DNA from 4 places in the Paenibacillus sp. NPDC058898 genome. Region 1 is predicted to be linked to each of the others. Evidence: predicted binding sites of a transcription regulator. Region 1 holds the regulator's gene; each other region holds the start of a gene.
The links. The regulator Rex, encoded in region 1, represses fermentation and respiration genes when NADH is low (regulators of the CRP and FNR family bind a similar motif). The targets are predictions, from matches to a motif close to TTGTGAAATATTTCACAA.
Positions count from the first base shown of each region.

Region 1 (4,058 bases):
TCGCTGGCAAGCACCTTGGCTTGCAGATGAAATATTTTTCGGTGGTCCATACGCTGACTCGTATGTACAAAGACAGCCGCAGCGGTCAGCTTCCGGCTCTTCGCCAGCTGCTGCAAGCATCATCGCATGAGAAGGCTGTCGAGTGGTCCTCCATCATAGACCGGATTTATCCGGATCTGATCACCGCAAAAGAGAATTGGGACCGGCTCAGCGATCAATTGTTCGGACTGCTTCCGGAACGCGGAGACGCGACTCCGGGGGATGCCGGTCAATTCTCGCTTCGCTTATCGCCTCTGAAGAAGCCGAAGGATTGGGGTTCGCTGGCCGAGTTGGAGCATCAAATTCATGTGACGCTGGGCGATGTCGTTCGCAAGGGTGACAAGCTGATCGCCGAGATGAAGGAAGATCTGGACGACTACAGCGCGGACAGTTTGTTAACAGACCTATCGGGTCTGTTTAAGGACCTGGCCGCACACCGCGATGACCTGAGGTCCTTCATGGCTCTGAATGATGAAGGCACGGTATACTGGATGGAGGCTAACGGGAATTTCCGCGGCAAATCGCTGCAGCTTTATGCAGTGCCTGTCGATGTTAGCACTCACTTGAAGGAATTGTTTTTTGACAAGAAACAAAGCGTGATCCTGACATCGGCGACCTTGTCGGTGGATAAATCGTTTCAGTTCATGATCGAGAACTTGGGTCTTCAGGAAGCGGCAGATAGCGGCAACCTGAACACGGTTCTGCTGCCGTCCCCGTTTAATTACAGGGAGCAGGCCCTCCTTGTCGTGCCGCGCGATTTTCCGAGCGTGAAGGGCTCGGTCGGGGATGCACTCTTTGTGAATACACTTGTGCAATCATTGGCCGATACGGCAATCGCTACGCATGGCCGCATGCTTGTGCTGTTCACTTCGTACCGCATGCTGCGTCAGGTTCACGAGCCGTTGAAGGAGGCGCTGGCATCCAGCGATATTACGGTACTGGGACAAGGGATGGACGGAACCAGCCGTACCAAGTTAATCCGGAGATTCCAGGATAGCAGCGCTTCGGTCCTGCTGGGTACGAGCTCCTTCTGGGAAGGGGTAGACATACCCGGGGAGGCGCTCACTTGCCTTGCGATCGTCCGGCTGCCGTTCCAGCCGCCGAATCATCCCTTGGTCGAAGCCAAGAGCGAATTGCTGCAGCAGCAGAAGAAGAACCCGTTCATGAAACTTTCGGTTCCGCAAGCGGTCATTCGCTTCAAACAGGGATTTGGCCGACTGGTGCGGACCGCGCAAGATAAGGGGATTGTCATTGTCTACGATACCCGGGTCATTGAATCCTATTACGGGAAATATTTCTTATATTCTTTGCCGGGGCCGAAGATGGAGCACATGCCGACAGAGGGGATCGTTCCCCGAATTTCGGAATGGCTGCAGGAAGAGGCAGGCATAGAGAACCAAGCTGAATAAAAGTGAAACAATGAACGAAATGATCTGTCACAAAAAAATGTAGTTATTAACCTATTATTAGGGGGAGCATGAATGAAATCGGAAAAAATTTCGGAAGCCGTGGTCCGCAGATTACCTGTATACTTGCGCTATTTGAATGAGCTTCAGAAAAGGGAGGTCTCCACGGTTTCCTCCCAGGAACTGGGACAAAAACTGGACCTCAATCCTGCTCAAATTCGTAAGGACCTAGCGTATTTCGGTGATTTTGGACGGAAAGGGATCGGATATGACGTATCTTATCTGATCGAGAAAATTCGCCAGATTCTAAAGCTGGACCAGAAGATCAATGTCGCATTGATTGGGGCCGGTAATCTTGGACATGCATTATCGAATTACAATGCATTTCTGAAGGACAATATGAAGATTGTGGCGGTTTTCGATTCGTATTCTCCCAAAGTTGGTATGAAAATTAACAATTTGGTTGTACAGCCGATGGAGGAACTGGAGAAGACGGTTCATGAGTACGGCATTCGTATCGGGATAATCACCGTTCCGGATTTTGAAGCGCAGAATGTAGCCAATCAGCTTATCGCCGCAGGCATCGAGGCTATCCTGAATTTTGCGCCAACCATCCTGAAAGCCCCATCCCATATCAGGATTCATACGGCTGATTTTACTACAGATTTGCAGAGTTTGGCCTATTATTTGGATAACGGCAAGGAGGATGCAGGACATGACGATAACGAAGTGGATGGTTAAGAACGGAACGTTTGCGGTATTAGAGGAAGGAAGAACCGTGCTACGCGGATATATGGTTGTGGAGAATGACCGCATAACCTATCTGGGTGAAGAAGAGCCAACCATCCAAGAGGGAACAGAAGTTATCGACGGAACTCATCTGTTTTTCCTACCGGGGTTAGTGAACACGCACGGACATGCGGCGATGTCCCTGCTCCGCGGTTATGGCGACGATCTGGCACTGCAGGTATGGCTTCAGGAAAAAATGTGGCCTATGGAAGCCAAATTCACGGCCGACGATGTATACTGGGGAACCGCACTCTCCGTGCTGGAGATGATCAAAGGCGGAACCACGACATTTGTGGATATGTATGATCATATGGATCAGGTTGCCAAGGTTGTGCAGGACTCAGGAATGCGCGGCGTCCTAATGCGCGGCGTCATCGGATTGTGTCCGCCTGAGGTGCAGCAGCAGAAGCTGGATGAGGCGGTGGTATTCGCGAAAGACTGGCATGGCAAGGCTGACGGGAGAATTACGACGATGATTTCACCGCATGCACCTTATACGTGCCCGCCGGATTTCATCGAAAAATTCGTTCAGGCATCCCATGATTTGAATCTGCCTTTGCATACGCATATGTCCGAAACGGAAACGGAAGTAGCTCAGAATGTAAAAGACTACGGACTTCGCCCTGTTGCCCATTTGGAGAAGCTTGGCATGTTCTCCCGGCCAACGCTGCTTGCGCATGCCGTCCATCTGACCGATGAAGAAATCGAAATCCTGGCCAAGCATCAAGTTATGGTGTCGCATAATCCAGGCAGCAATTTGAAGCTTGCCAGCGGCATCGCTCGCGTGCCTGCACTGCTGAAAGCTGGCGTAACGGTGTCGCTGGGTACCGATGGACCTGCGAGCAATAATAATCTGGATATGTTTGAAGAGATGCGTCTGGCGGCATTGATCCATAAAGGGGTAAGCGGGGATCCAACCGCAATTCCTGCATCCGAAGCGCTTCGGATGGGTACAGAGTATGGAGCCAAGTCAGCCTTCCTCAACGATATCGGTACGCTTGCAGTAGGTATGAAGGCAGATATGATCGCACTGAACACGGATCAGGCGCACTTCCTTCCGAAGACGGATTACATTTCTCATGCTATCTACTCCGCTAGTGCGAAGGATGTTGAGCATGTATGGGTTGACGGTAAGCAGGTAGTGAAGAATGGCGCGAGTCTTACTCTTGATGAGGAACGTATCCGCCGGGAAGCGCAGCGTACCTTTGAGCGTCTTACAACCCTCTAGGGAATAATCAAGGTGAGCGAGGAAGACGGATTTGAAGAAAAAAACGAAGTGGATATTGCTGAGTGTGTCCAGCGTACTGCTGTTGCTGCTTGGTTTACAGCTCTATTATTCATATGTTATGAAAGATACTTGGAATGAAGAAAGAATGGCAATTGTTGCCGCGAAGCAGCATGGCCAATTGGTTACACCCGGGAAGACCTATAAATCGGTGTGGGGCGAGGATAATAACTATTGGGTGGTAAGCGGGAAGGATCAAGACAATCAAGATCGTATGGTATGGGTGAAATTTACGGATGACAACGTACCTGTTGAAGGTGCTGACGCTGTCCAGTCCGTTTTATTGAAAACGGGGATGTCAGAAGCCCAGATGCGGGATCAGATCTATAACGAATTGCCTGGAGTGGAAATTAAGCGGTTGCTGCCTGGAATGTATGAGGGCGAGTATGCATGGCAGCTGCAGTATGAACACAACGGTCAGCGCGGCTATCGGTTTTATCGTTTTCAAGATGGTAACACCATCGGGAATGACATTATTCTTCCAAATCAATAAAAATGCAGTAAGAGAGGCGCCCTTTAAAATTCATAGGGTGCCTCTC
Region 1 covers NZ_JBMOSM010000016.1:55,058-59,115, reverse strand. The annotation lists gene dinG (ATP-dependent DNA helicase DinG) at 1-1,448, shown strand, start outside; gene ACOZB4_RS29170 (redox-sensing transcriptional repressor Rex) at 1,521-2,186, shown strand; gene ACOZB4_RS29165 (amidohydrolase) at 2,161-3,462, shown strand; gene ACOZB4_RS29160 (DUF5590 domain-containing protein) at 3,494-4,012, shown strand.

Region 2 (4,058 bases), on a different contig from region 1:
TCCAGTTTATTGTATTTGTATTTGGCACAGCCTGCAGTTAGAATGACCGTGTCTTTTGGAAGTTCAGCCGCAAAATCGGTGTAATAGTTGCGGGATTTCATCCGTCCATCGCAGCCGGCCATGACGAAGAAGCGGCGGATTGCCCCGGATTTCACGGCATCGACGACTTGATCGGCCACGTTCATTACAGCGGCATGAGCGAAACCGCCGATGATCTCACCCGTTTCAAGTTCCGTTGGAGCTGGGCATCCTTTCGCTTGCTCGATTAGTAGGGAGAAGTCTTTGGGAGCACCGTCTTTTCCTTCTGGAATATGGCGGACACCCGGAAACCCAGTGTTGCCTGTTGTATATATACGGTCCTTGTAACTGTCTTTCGGCGGAACGATACAGTTGGTCGTCATTAATATCGGTCCGTTAAAGGCTGCGAATTCGCTATTCTGCTTCCACCAGGCATTCCCGTAATTGCCTACAAAATGCTCATATTTCTTGAATGCCGGATAATAGTGAGCAGGCAGCATTTCACTGTGCGTGTACACGTCCACGCCGGTACCTTCCGTCTGCTTCAGCAGCTCCTCCAAATCCTTAAGATCATGACCGCTTATGAGAATGCCGGGCCGGTTGCTTACCCCGATATTTACCTTCGTAATTTCCGGATTTCCGTAAACGGAAGTGTTCGCTTCATCAAGCATCGCCATTGCGTTTACGCCGTATTTACCGGTTTCCATCGTCAAAGCTACCAGATCCTGCACTTCAAGGCTGTCGTCAAGCGTGGCGGCTAGCGCACGGCGCATAAAACGGTTTAATTCGTTATCATCCTTCTCCAGATGAAGCGCGTGGTACGTATAAGCAGCCATCCCCTTCAAGCCGTAAGTAATCAATTCGCGCAGCGAGCGGATGTCTTCATTGCGGGTCGAGAGGACGCCAACCGTACGTGCTTTTTCATCAAAAGAAGCTTCGTTATCCGCTTGCCAGACGGCAGCATCAGGGAGATTGCCGGTTCCTTCCGGATATTGTTCGTTATAATAGGTGCGCACCTCGCCGCGGAGCTCTATCGCTTCCCGGACTCTTCCCACAAAAACCTCGCGGTCAAAGTTGGCGTTCGTAATTGTTGCAAACAAGGAGTCCATCATAAACAGCGATACGCGCTGTTCAAGCACCTCCGGCAGCTGGACATCCAGACTGAGAAAAGAGATACCTTTCAGCAAATAAATCAGTAAATCTTGCAGGTTTGCCACATCATGCGGTTTGCCGCATACTCCGACAATGGTGCAGCCTGTTCCTTTGGATGCTTCCTGACATTGAAAGCAGAACATGGACGGCTGATGCTTTAAGGTCTCTTGGGCGTTGTTATTCATTATTTTCTCCTCCCGGTTTCGTGAATTCTCGTTAAAGTCAGTATAAGATTGCCTCGCAATTGGACTGTTGAAGACAGTATACTTCGCTCCCACAACCGACATAGTGATTGGAATCACAATTTCTTAAGTAGTGAGTTTAATCACAAACCCGGTCCGTTTCTTCTTTTAAACTGGAATTAATGACCTAAGAAGAAATGAGGAGAGAACATGTCGATTTTACCTCAAAAGAATGAACTGGGATTTTTCGAGATCCGTCTCGAATCCATCGGCGGGCTTGGCGCCAATCTGGCCGGAAAAATGCTGGCCGAAGCCGGGGTTACCGGCTCCGGACTTAACGGTTCGAATTTTTCCAGCTATGGTTCGGAGAAAAAAGGGTCGCCAGTGAAGAGTTTCGTAAGGTTCTGCGATTCCGAGGTGGAAATCCGCGATCACAGTCCCATTGAGCAGCCGCATGTCGTCGGCGTATTTCATGAAGCATTGTATAAGACGATAGATGTCATAAGCGGATTACAGCCTGATGGAACGGTGCTTGTGAATACGGCGCGAGACCTTTCCAAAGTGGCCGTTGATCTGAACATGACGCAGGGAACGCTGGCCGTAGTTGATGCGCTGAAAATTTCCGTTGAGGAAAAAACCAAAGTGAATACGGCAATGCTGGGGGCTTTGTTCCGGATTTGCAGCTTCCTAAACCCGGACGATATGCGGCAGGTTATCCGCACAACATTTGAGAGAAAGCTGCCCCACCTTGTGGAAGCGAATTTGCGGACCTTTGACAGAGGATATAACGAAGTCCAGTTCCTTTCCTTGGGAAATGGCTCAGAGCTTATAGACCCAATCGCTTTCGCAAGACCGCAGCCGATTCTTGGATATGAAACGCAGGAGCTGGGCGGGATTCTGAACGTTACGGCGAACAGTGTCTTGAAGGATCTTAGCGGCTCCCGGCAGGGATATTTGCCAGAGTACAAGATAGAGGACTGCATTCACTGTGCCGCCTGCGATACGGTATGTCCGGATTTCTGCATCGTGTGGGAGAAGAAACCGGATAAGCGCGGGAATATGCAGATGTTTATGAAAGGTATCGATTATCAGTATTGCAAAGGCTGCCTGAAGTGTATCGAAGCTTGTCCGACCACCGCTTTGGCTGCCATGTTAGAAGAGCCGCATTATGCGGAGCAGCACCGTGTGCCGCAATCATTTCCCTATTTAACTGCGGAGGGAGTCAGATCATGAATATGCAAATTCAAGAAACAGCGGAGAACAAGCTGGCCGCTCAAACGGCAGTCTTCGAATCGGGCAACGAAATGGCTGCCATGGCGGCTGCCCAGATTAACTATCACATTATGGGTTATTTTCCGATTACACCTTCTACGGAAATCGCCCAATATCTTGACATGATGCGTACACGCGGCGAACACGACATCAAGCTGATTCCAGCTGACGGCGAACATGGATCGGCGGGGATTTGCTACGGTGCGGCCGCAGCCGGAGCACGGGTATTCAATGCTACCAGCGCGAATGGTTTCCTGTATATGATCGAACAGCTTCCTGTGCAGGCGGGCACACGTTTCCCGATGGTCATGAATCTGGTGACGCGTGCAGTCAGCGGACCGCTGGATATTCGTGGTGACCATTCGGATCTTTACTACGGTCTGAATACCGGCTGGGTGATTTTGACCGCCCGTTCACCGCAGGCAGTTTATGACATGAATATCATGGCGCTGCGAATCGCTGAACATGAAGACGTACGCCTGCCGGTCATTGTAGCTTATGACGGATTTTTTACATCACACCAGAAACGCCGGGTACAAATATTTACGAACCGGGAAACCGTTCAGGAGTTTGTAGGGGAAAAGGCGCCGGAATATCCACATGTGCTGGACGAGAACAACCCGATCGTTGTTGGGGCTTATATGAACGGCGACGATTTGATGAACAACCACTTCCAACAGTCAAACGCCATGTACCGTGCGGGCGAGGTGTTCAAGGAAGTGGCAGAGGAATACGCAGCTTTATCCGGAAGATCCTATTCGCCGCTTGATCTGTATCGCATGGAAGACGCGGAGGTGGCTTTATTCCTGCTCAATTCGGCGGCCGAATCCTCCAAAGACGTCGTGGATCGGCTGCGGGCGAAAGGAATTAAAGCGGGCGTAATCAGTCCGAATATTCTCCGGCCGTTCCCGGCAAGAGAAATCCGCGAGGCGTTGACAGGTGTCAAAGCACTGCTGGTTGGCGAACGTGCCGATTCTTACGGTGCGCACGGGGCCAATCTGACCCATGAGGTCAAAGCGGCCCTGCAGGAAATCCGTGGTCCGCAGCCTATTGTGCTGTCCCGCATATTTGGACTTGGCGGGAAAGACTATTACGCGGATGACGCGGAAGCTTTTTTTGCCTTGACGATCGAGGCCATGGAGCTCGGTTATGCCAAAGTGCCGTTTGATTATTACGGCCAAACACCGGGAGCTGAGGAGCAGAGGCTGCAGCCGGTCATTGCCCCGATGAATGGAGACACCTTTAAATCTGGCCTGATCACCGTAAAGGTAGATGAAGAGACAAGCAAACTATCCGTTAAAGTACCGCCGATGCGGGCGCTTGCCGCGAAACCGAAACGGTTTGCTTCCGGTCACGGAGCCTGCCCGGGCTGCGGTATTTTCCCGGCGCTGGAGCTCTTTTTCAAAGGGATTGAAGGCAATGTCGTTACTTTAT
Region 2 covers NZ_JBMOSM010000006.1:142,585-146,642, forward strand. The annotation lists gene hcp (hydroxylamine reductase) at 1-1,355, opposite strand, end outside; gene ACOZB4_RS17940 (2-oxoacid:acceptor oxidoreductase family protein) at 1,563-2,585, shown strand; gene ACOZB4_RS17945 (thiamine pyrophosphate-dependent enzyme) at 2,582-4,058, shown strand, end outside.
Region 2: a site for Rex is predicted at 1,484-1,501, ahead of hcp (hydroxylamine reductase). Genes of this name have one in related genera too.

Region 3 (4,058 bases), on a different contig from region 1:
AAGCTGGCCCATCAACCCGTTGAGGGCTTCCTGCTCGGAAGAGGAGTCCGCTTCGCCAAAATTATGTTTATTGGAGAAGCACCCGGGGCCCATGAGGTTCTGGAAGGCTTACCTTTTGTAGGGCAGGCCGGACAAGAGATGAACGCCTACCTGGAACGCCTGAACCTGACCCGGGAGCAAGTGTATATTACCAGTGCCATGAGAAGCAGGCCTTATAAGGAAAAGGTAATCGTGAGGTCCACGGGCGAGAGTGTCATCAGCCGTTCCAATCGCACACCGACGAAGGCGGAAATATTGGCCCATGCACCTTTGCTTGATGAAGAGATTCGATGGGTTCGCCCGCACATTATTGCACCCATGGGAAATACGGCGCTGCACCGGTTAATCGGAAGCCATGAAACGGTGACATCGCTGCACGGCAAACTGATGGAGGGGCCGGTCCAGCAAGCAACCGATCCGGAGAATCCAGATAGGGGTTATATGTTCTCGGCGGAAACCTATAAGATATTCCCTCTATTCCATCCAGCGGCGGTACTGTATAATAGGAAATTATCCACTTGGATCGAGAAAGATTTGGATATTTTGGCTCGTATATTATGGGATAAGCGCTGATTTTATGGGAAAAAGGGGCTAGGTGGTTTTCAGTTTCTCGGAAATGTGCTAAAATGAAACATACTTACAATTCGTAAGTTTTCTAGATTTTTAATTAAGCTTATGAATTTCTATAAACAAGGTGACTTCGTAAAGAGGTGAAGGGATATGGAAGTTACAAATGTTACGATGTGTCCCCGTTTTGAATCTGCATTTTCTTTTCTGGGCAAACGGTGGAACGGTTTGATTATTCAAACGTTGATGAGCGGGCCTAAGCGCTTTAAGGATATTTCGAATTTGATTCCGTCCATGAGCGATAAGATGCTCTCTGAGCGGATGAAGGATTTGGAATGCGAAGGCATTTTGATTCGTCATGTTTATCCTGAAACACCGGTACGTATTGAATATGAACTGACTGAAAAAGGCAAGGCACTTCGTCCGGTGATGGAGCAAATTTCATTCTGGGCGGAACAATGGGTCGAAAGATGAGTCATCTTAAGACTCCCCTTGATGATTAAACCCTGGCATGAGACATCCTCATTTCAGGGTTTTTTTCTAAATGGAAGTATGATTCCTGTTTCTTTACGGCAAAAATAGGTGGACATGCACCAAGCGGACGCAGCTGCTATATGATGTAAATACCGAGAGCAGCATATCAAGGAGGCGAGCCCATGACCAAGCGAACGTATATCTCCCGTTTCCATTATGGACAAGAGGACATCTCAGAACTTGAAAACGCTTCATTAAAAGTGCTTCATATTTTTGAGAAGACCAAACGGATGCTGAGCCAGTATGTGCCGGATTCCTTGTGGTTAGCTGCGTCTGGAACAAGCCCGGAATCTGCAGAATCCGTTAGCCATAGCGGTGCCGATGCTGTTGATATGTTTCAGAAATGGGTCAAAGCCCCCGGCGGATGGAAGTTCATTGGTTATGAAACCGATCGATTTCATGCGTCCACCGGGCAGAATATAGGACGTACGGGAAGATTTCTGCAGATGATCATCTGGTCACTCTATGAGAAAATCGTAATGCTGCATCCTTTCCTTGGCAGCGAGCCGTTTTTTGACGGGGAAGAGCTGGATGTGATCGCAAATTATTTTGTGCCTACGTATATCAGCGCCGTACCGTTGGTGGAACAAGGAAAAGCCTTTAAGACTATTCAGGCGGGCATCGTTCTATATCAGGAGCATATCCAGGCACCTGCCGTCATTATGCAATCGGATCGAGGCTTATTGGAGGGGAACTGGATGACCGGGGTGAACCTGGACGCGAAGGGATTTGCCGGGATTCGCCCTTATTTGAAAGTTCCTAGCGGCGAACGAGCCTATATGGAAGCCGATATTATATAGAGAGCATGCCTCCTCATAACCTTGTTCGAAGTGGACAGGGTTATTCGGCATTTTTATTTTAAATTTTAATGATTTATGTGAAAAATATCACAAAAATTAATGCGATCAGACGATATAATTTATGTGAAAGCAACGGAATACCACGATCTAGATAAATGTGTCGGGGAGGAATCAATCGATGTCCAATATAAAGAGAGAAAAGTTAATTGTCATCGGCAACGGTATTGCCGGGATTAGTACGGTCGAGCAAATCATTAAATTGGGTGGGAATTTTGACATCACCGTCATTGGACAGGAGCCTCATCCGAATTATAACCGCATCATGCTGTCGTATGTGTTGGAAGGCAGCAAAACCTTGGATGATATTGTATTGAATGATTGGAAATGGTACGAGGATAACCATATCACTCTGCACACGGATGCCACTGTAACTGCCATCGATGGGGAACGCAAGGTCGTGACCGCCGACAACGGATTGACTGTGCCTTATGACAAAGTCATAATAGCAACGGGCTCGAAGCCCTTTATTTTACCCGTGCCGGGCAGTGACAAAGAAGGCGTTATCGGTTTCCGAAACATTGCCGATTGCACGCAGATGCTTCAAGCCGCTAAGGCGTACAAGAAAGCGGCTGTCATTGGCGGGGGACTTCTGGGTCTGGAAGCTGCCAAGGGATTGGTTAGCCTGGGCATGGAGGTGACGGTGGTTCATCTCATGCAGGATTTGATGGAGAGCCAGTTGGATTCGATGGCATCCGGCATGCTGAAAAGGGAGCTTGAACAGCAGGGCATCAATTTCTTATTAGGCAAACAAACAACCGAAATATTGGGAGATACCAGAGTTACGGGACTCCGCTTCAAGGATGGGGATGAGCTTGATGCCGACCTGGTGGTCATGGCAGTGGGCATCAGAGCGAACACCGAGATCGCTAAAGCGAGCGGGATCGAAGTGAACCGGGGAATCGTCGTTAATGATTATCTTCAGACTTCCTGGCCGGATGTGTATGCGGTCGGCGAATGCTGCGAGCATCGGGGCGCATGCTACGGCCTGGTTGCACCGTTGTTCGAGCAGGGACAGGTATTGGCGAAGCATCTATGCGGTGTGGAAGGCAAGCCTTACGAGGGAAGCATTGTATCGACGAAGTTGAAAATCAGCGGTGTGGATGTATTCTCTGCCGGAGAATTCATGGAGCAAGCCGAGCACTCGGTGATCACCGCAAAAGATGATTGGCGCAAGACCTATAAGAAAATATTAATTCGCGACAATATCATCGTTGGGGCGATATTGTTCGGAGATGTGAGCGATTCGGCAAGCCTTCAATCCATGATTCGGAAAAAGACAGCCATGACGGATGAGATTTACGATTCGATCATGGGTACTGACAGCGCAGGAACAGGAAATGGCAAGGCATTTTCACTGGAGAAGATGCCCGATGATGAAATCGTGTGCGGCTGCAACGGCGTAACCAAAAAAGCCATTGTGGATGCCATTACTCTACAGGGTTTTACGACAGTGGATGAGATTAAAGCTTGCACAGGAGCTACCCGCTCGTGTGGCGGCTGTAAACCTGTCGTGGAGCAAATACTCCAGAGCGTATTGGGCGATGGCTTTAAGGCGGCAGGCAAACAAGGCATATGCTCGTGCACAACGCTTGATCGGGACGAGATTGTCGCCGAAATCCGTGCCAAAGGACTCAAGACAACGAAAGAAGTCATGCATGTTCTAAACTTCAGCAATCCGGAAGGCTGCTCGAAATGCCGCCCGGCCATTCATTATTATCTGGCGATGCTGAACCCGGTAACCCATCAAGAAGAGAGGGAATCCCGTTTTGTCAACGAACGGATGAACGCCAACATTCAGAAAGACGGCACGTACACGGTCGTCCCAAGAATGTACGGCGGCGTTACCACACCGGAGGATTTGAAGAAAATCGCGGATGTATCGCTTAAATATAATGTGAAGGTTGTAAAGGTAACCGGAGGACAGCGTCTGGACCTCATCGGTGTTAAGAAGGAAGATTTACCGAGTGTTTGGGAAGAGCTCGATATGCCGTCGGGTTATGCTTATGCCAAATCGCTGCGGACCGTGAAGACCTGTGTAGGTTCCCAATTTTGCCGTTT
Region 3 covers NZ_JBMOSM010000004.1:562,851-566,908, forward strand. The annotation lists gene ACOZB4_RS14545 (uracil-DNA glycosylase) at 1-612, shown strand, start outside; gene ACOZB4_RS14550 (winged helix-turn-helix transcriptional regulator) at 760-1,080, shown strand; gene ACOZB4_RS14555 (hypothetical protein) at 1,263-1,940, shown strand; gene nirB (nitrite reductase large subunit NirB) at 2,119-4,058, shown strand, end outside.
Region 3: a site for Rex is predicted at 2,016-2,033, ahead of nirB (nitrite reductase large subunit NirB). Genes of this name have one in related genera too.

Region 4 (4,058 bases), on a different contig from region 1:
AAGATACATGGACGTGTGTGGCTGGGCGAAAGCTGTGGTTTCGCTATGAAAGTAAGGAAACGATGGTAAGCGGATATGAAATACGGAAGGACACTACCGAAGCGTGAGCTGCGAAGGGTGTTCATGCAAAGCTGCTTGCACGAAAGCTCAAGGGAACCGGGAAATCAGCGTAAGTCTCAGGTATCTTCGTTACAAGCAGCAAGTGAGAGAGAAACTTCGAAGTGAGGAAGGCTATGCGTTGTCGGTGCGGCGAATGGTCGAACCGGAGAGTGTGTTTGGGCAGTTGAAGAATAACCGGGGATTCTGGCGATTTCTGCTTCGAGGACTGACGAAAGTGAGCCTAGAGGTCGATGCCTTTCGCTTGCCATAATCTGCTCAAGCAAGGGGCAACGGACCGAAAAGCAAGAAATGGCGGTGCAAGGAGATAACATCCTGAGCACCGCCATTTCTTTATTTGACACATTTTTTAATCGGACGAACGTCCGTCAAGTGAGCAAACCTATTTATGAGACGGCTCCTTCTTTAACGATATACGAACGAGATGTTTTGGAGGCTTCGCCCTCCAAGCCAATAGCAGATGAAGTTGAACCTAATGAGTAAGCAAAGAAACCGTTCCATTGGTAAATGGTGAGTTGTCCTTCCATTTACCAAGAAACGGTTTCTTTTTGTGTACCTTGTCTTCCAAATCCTTTACCGATGTTCCACCAGGTCAATCGCACCAAGCACAATATGAGCCAGTCCGAAGCCGAGAATACCGGTTGCGGCAAGTTTATACTTGCTGCCAAGCAGAGCGGCACCCGAAGCAGAAACCACAGTTCCAAGAACAGCAGGAATCAATCCTTCACGCATGCTGAGCACTCCCTTTAATTTGGTTTGGAAAGACAAGGTTTATTGTAAGCAGATGACTGTATATTATGCACAGAAGGGAGCAGGCCGATTAAATCCGGCAGATTTCGTTAGGACACAGCTCGCAATGGCAGATTTCCTGCAGCATCGGAAGATCTTTAATGACAATCATTCCGCCGGCATATTCGATGGCATCTTTTTTGCGTAAGTCACTCAGCATCCGGTTCACGCTTTCGCGGGTTGCCCCAATCATGTTCGACAGATCGGTGTGGGTAATCTTCTTGTTGATGAGAATGGTATCATCCGCTTGATGCTGTCCGTAGGTGTTGCTCAGACGGATCAGTGTCGATGTTAAAGCACCGGGCTTACCGTACATCATGAGATCCCGGAATTTGGTCTGGGTGATGCGGTGGTGGATGCCCATCCACTTCATAAAATCAATGGCAAAGTCGCAGTGCTGACAGATCAGCAGCTCCAGATCCTTGTGCTCGATGACACCGACAACGCTATCCTCAAGCACCTCTGCCGAGAAACTGTGATTGTTGCTGAAGAATGGATCGGCTTGCCCGACCATGTCTCCTGGATGGTACATATATAGAATCAGCTCTTTGCCTTCATCAGTCGATTTGGTTAATTTAATTCTTCCTTGTTTAACGTAGTACAGCTTGTCGGCAAAGTCGCCTTCCCAGAACAAATGGGATCCTTCAGGGAGAACCCTTTCCTTCATGCTGACCAGCAGACGGTTGCGGTTTTGTTCCGAGAAGCACTGCGTGTTCCCTAAGTTTTCGATTTCCATTACATGGTCTACAGTAGTGTTCATGTTGGTATCCCCTAACATCCTAAAATTTGATCTGTTTAATCTTTAAATACATTATAACGTGAAAACATTCACTTTTGGGGGAGAATAAGAAGGAAATCGTGGCGAATTTTCAAACTTTGTGATCTCTTTCACTTAAAAGAAGGGAAAGACAGGCATAAATTACACAGAAAAGAAAAATATTTATATTGTGAAATATTTCACATGAATTTAGAGAAGGCTGTGTTACGATCAAAGCGTAGACGAGAAAGAAACATGAACCATGGGAGGATGAGAGATATGGCTGTGAGCAAAGGAACGGTTGAAGTTAAAGGACAAACAGCATCGGAGTACATTCAAGGGCTGATTGACAAGGCGAATCGAGCCAAAGAAAAGTTTATGGAATTGAATCAGGAGCAGGTCGACGGGATTGTACAGGCGATGGCCATGGCAGGCCTTGAGAAGCACATGCAACTGGCGAAGATGGCGGTTGAGGAAACGGGACGCGGCGTGTACGAAGACAAGATTATCAAGAACCTGTTCGCCACAGAGTATATCCACAACAGCATCAAGTACGACAAAACGGTGGGTATTATTGAAGACAACGCCTATGACAGCTTTCAAAAAATAGCAGAGCCGATCGGGATTATCATGGGGATAACACCGGTAACCAATCCGACCTCCACAACCATATTCAAGGCGCTGATCTCCATTAAAACAAGAAACCCGATCATCTTCGGATTCCATCCTTCCGCACAGGCATGCAGCCGGGAAGCCGCGCTGATACTGCGGGATGCCGCCGTGAAACAAGGTGCTCCTGCCGATTGCATCCAGTGGATCGAAGCTCCTTCCATGGATAAAACCAATGCACTCATGAATCATCCTGACGTCGCCTGCATTCTGGCCACGGGCGGTTCGGCAATGGTCAAAGCGGCATACAGCTGCGGCAAGCCGGCCCTCGGCGTAGGACCAGGTAACGTGCCTTGCTTTATAGAGAAGAGCGCGGACCTGGATCAAGCAGTGAACGATTTGATTTTATCGAAGACCTTTGATAACGGCATGATCTGCGCTTCGGAGCAGGCTGTCATTATCGAAGAGCCTATCTATCATACAGTGAAGAAAAAAATGATTGCCAGCGGCTGTTATTTCGTCAACAAGGAAGAGCTGGCGAAACTGACTGCGCATGCGATGGTATCGGAGAAATGTGCGGTTAATCCGTCCATCGTCGGAAAGCCGGCAGCTAAGATAGCTGAGGCTTGCGGTTTCGAGGTACCGGAAAGCACCAAGATCCTGATTGCCGAGCTGGAAGGGGTCGGTCCGGCTTACCCGCTGTCTGCCGAGAAACTGAGTCCGGTTCTGGCCTGTTATAAGGTGAAGGATGCGGAGGAAGGGATAACACGTGCTGAAGAGATGGTTGCTTTTGGCGGAATGGGTCACTCGTCGGTGATCCACTCGCACAATGAGGACATTATTATGAAATTCTCGGATCGGATGAAAACCTGCCGCATCCTGGTGAACCAGCCTTCTTCGCAGGGCGGTATCGGGGATATCTACAACACGAACCTGCCATCGCTGACGCTGGGTTGCGGCTCGTATGGACGTAATTCCACTTCGTCGAACGTGACGGCTGTCAATCTAATCAACGTGAAAAGGGTGAACCGCAGAACCGTGAATATGCAGTGGTTTAAAGTACCGGACAAAATTTACTTTGAAAAAGGCTCCACGCAGTATCTTGCGAAAATGCCGGAAATCACCCGTGTTGCGATCGTTACCGACCCCATGATGGTGAAGCTGGGTTATGTGGAGCGGGTAGAGCATTATCTGCGTCAGCGCAGAGTGCCAGTGGCCATCGAGGTCTTCTCGGAGGTTGAGCCGGATCCTTCAACAACGACAGTAGAACGCGGAACGGAGATGCTTACCCGATTCCAGCCGGACTGCATTATCGCCCTCGGTGGCGGATCGCCAATGGATGCAGCGAAAGCGATGTGGCTGTTCTATGAATACCCGGATACGGACTTTAACAATCTGAAGCAAAAATTTATGGATATCCGCAAGCGGGTCTATAAATATCCGAAGCTTGGACGGAAGGCGAAATTCGTTGCCATTCCAACAACGTCGGGAACCGGCTCGGAAGTGACTTCGTTTGCTGTCATCACGGACAAAGGGCTGGGGAATACCAAGTACCCGCTGGCTGATTATGAGCTGACACCGGATGTGGCGATTATCGATCCGGAATTTGTATACACGCTGCCTAAAACAGCGGTAGCCGATACCGGTATGGACGTTCTGACACATGCTATTGAAGCCTACGTATCGGTGATGGCCAGCGATTATACGGATGGGCTTGCCATCAAAGCCATACAGCTCGTGTTCCAATATCTTGAGCAGTCGGCGCTTACCGGTGACAAACTCGCCC
Region 4 covers NZ_JBMOSM010000004.1:569,170-573,227, forward strand. The annotation lists partial or broken gene ACOZB4_RS14575 (transposase) at 1-428, shown strand, start outside; gene ACOZB4_RS14580 (hypothetical protein) at 504-644, opposite strand; gene ACOZB4_RS14585 (asparagine synthase) at 691-849, opposite strand; gene ACOZB4_RS14590 (Crp/Fnr family transcriptional regulator) at 938-1,666, opposite strand; gene adhE (bifunctional acetaldehyde-CoA/alcohol dehydrogenase) at 1,943-4,058, shown strand, end outside.
Region 4: a site for Rex is predicted at 1,852-1,869, ahead of adhE (bifunctional acetaldehyde-CoA/alcohol dehydrogenase). Genes of this name have one in related genera too.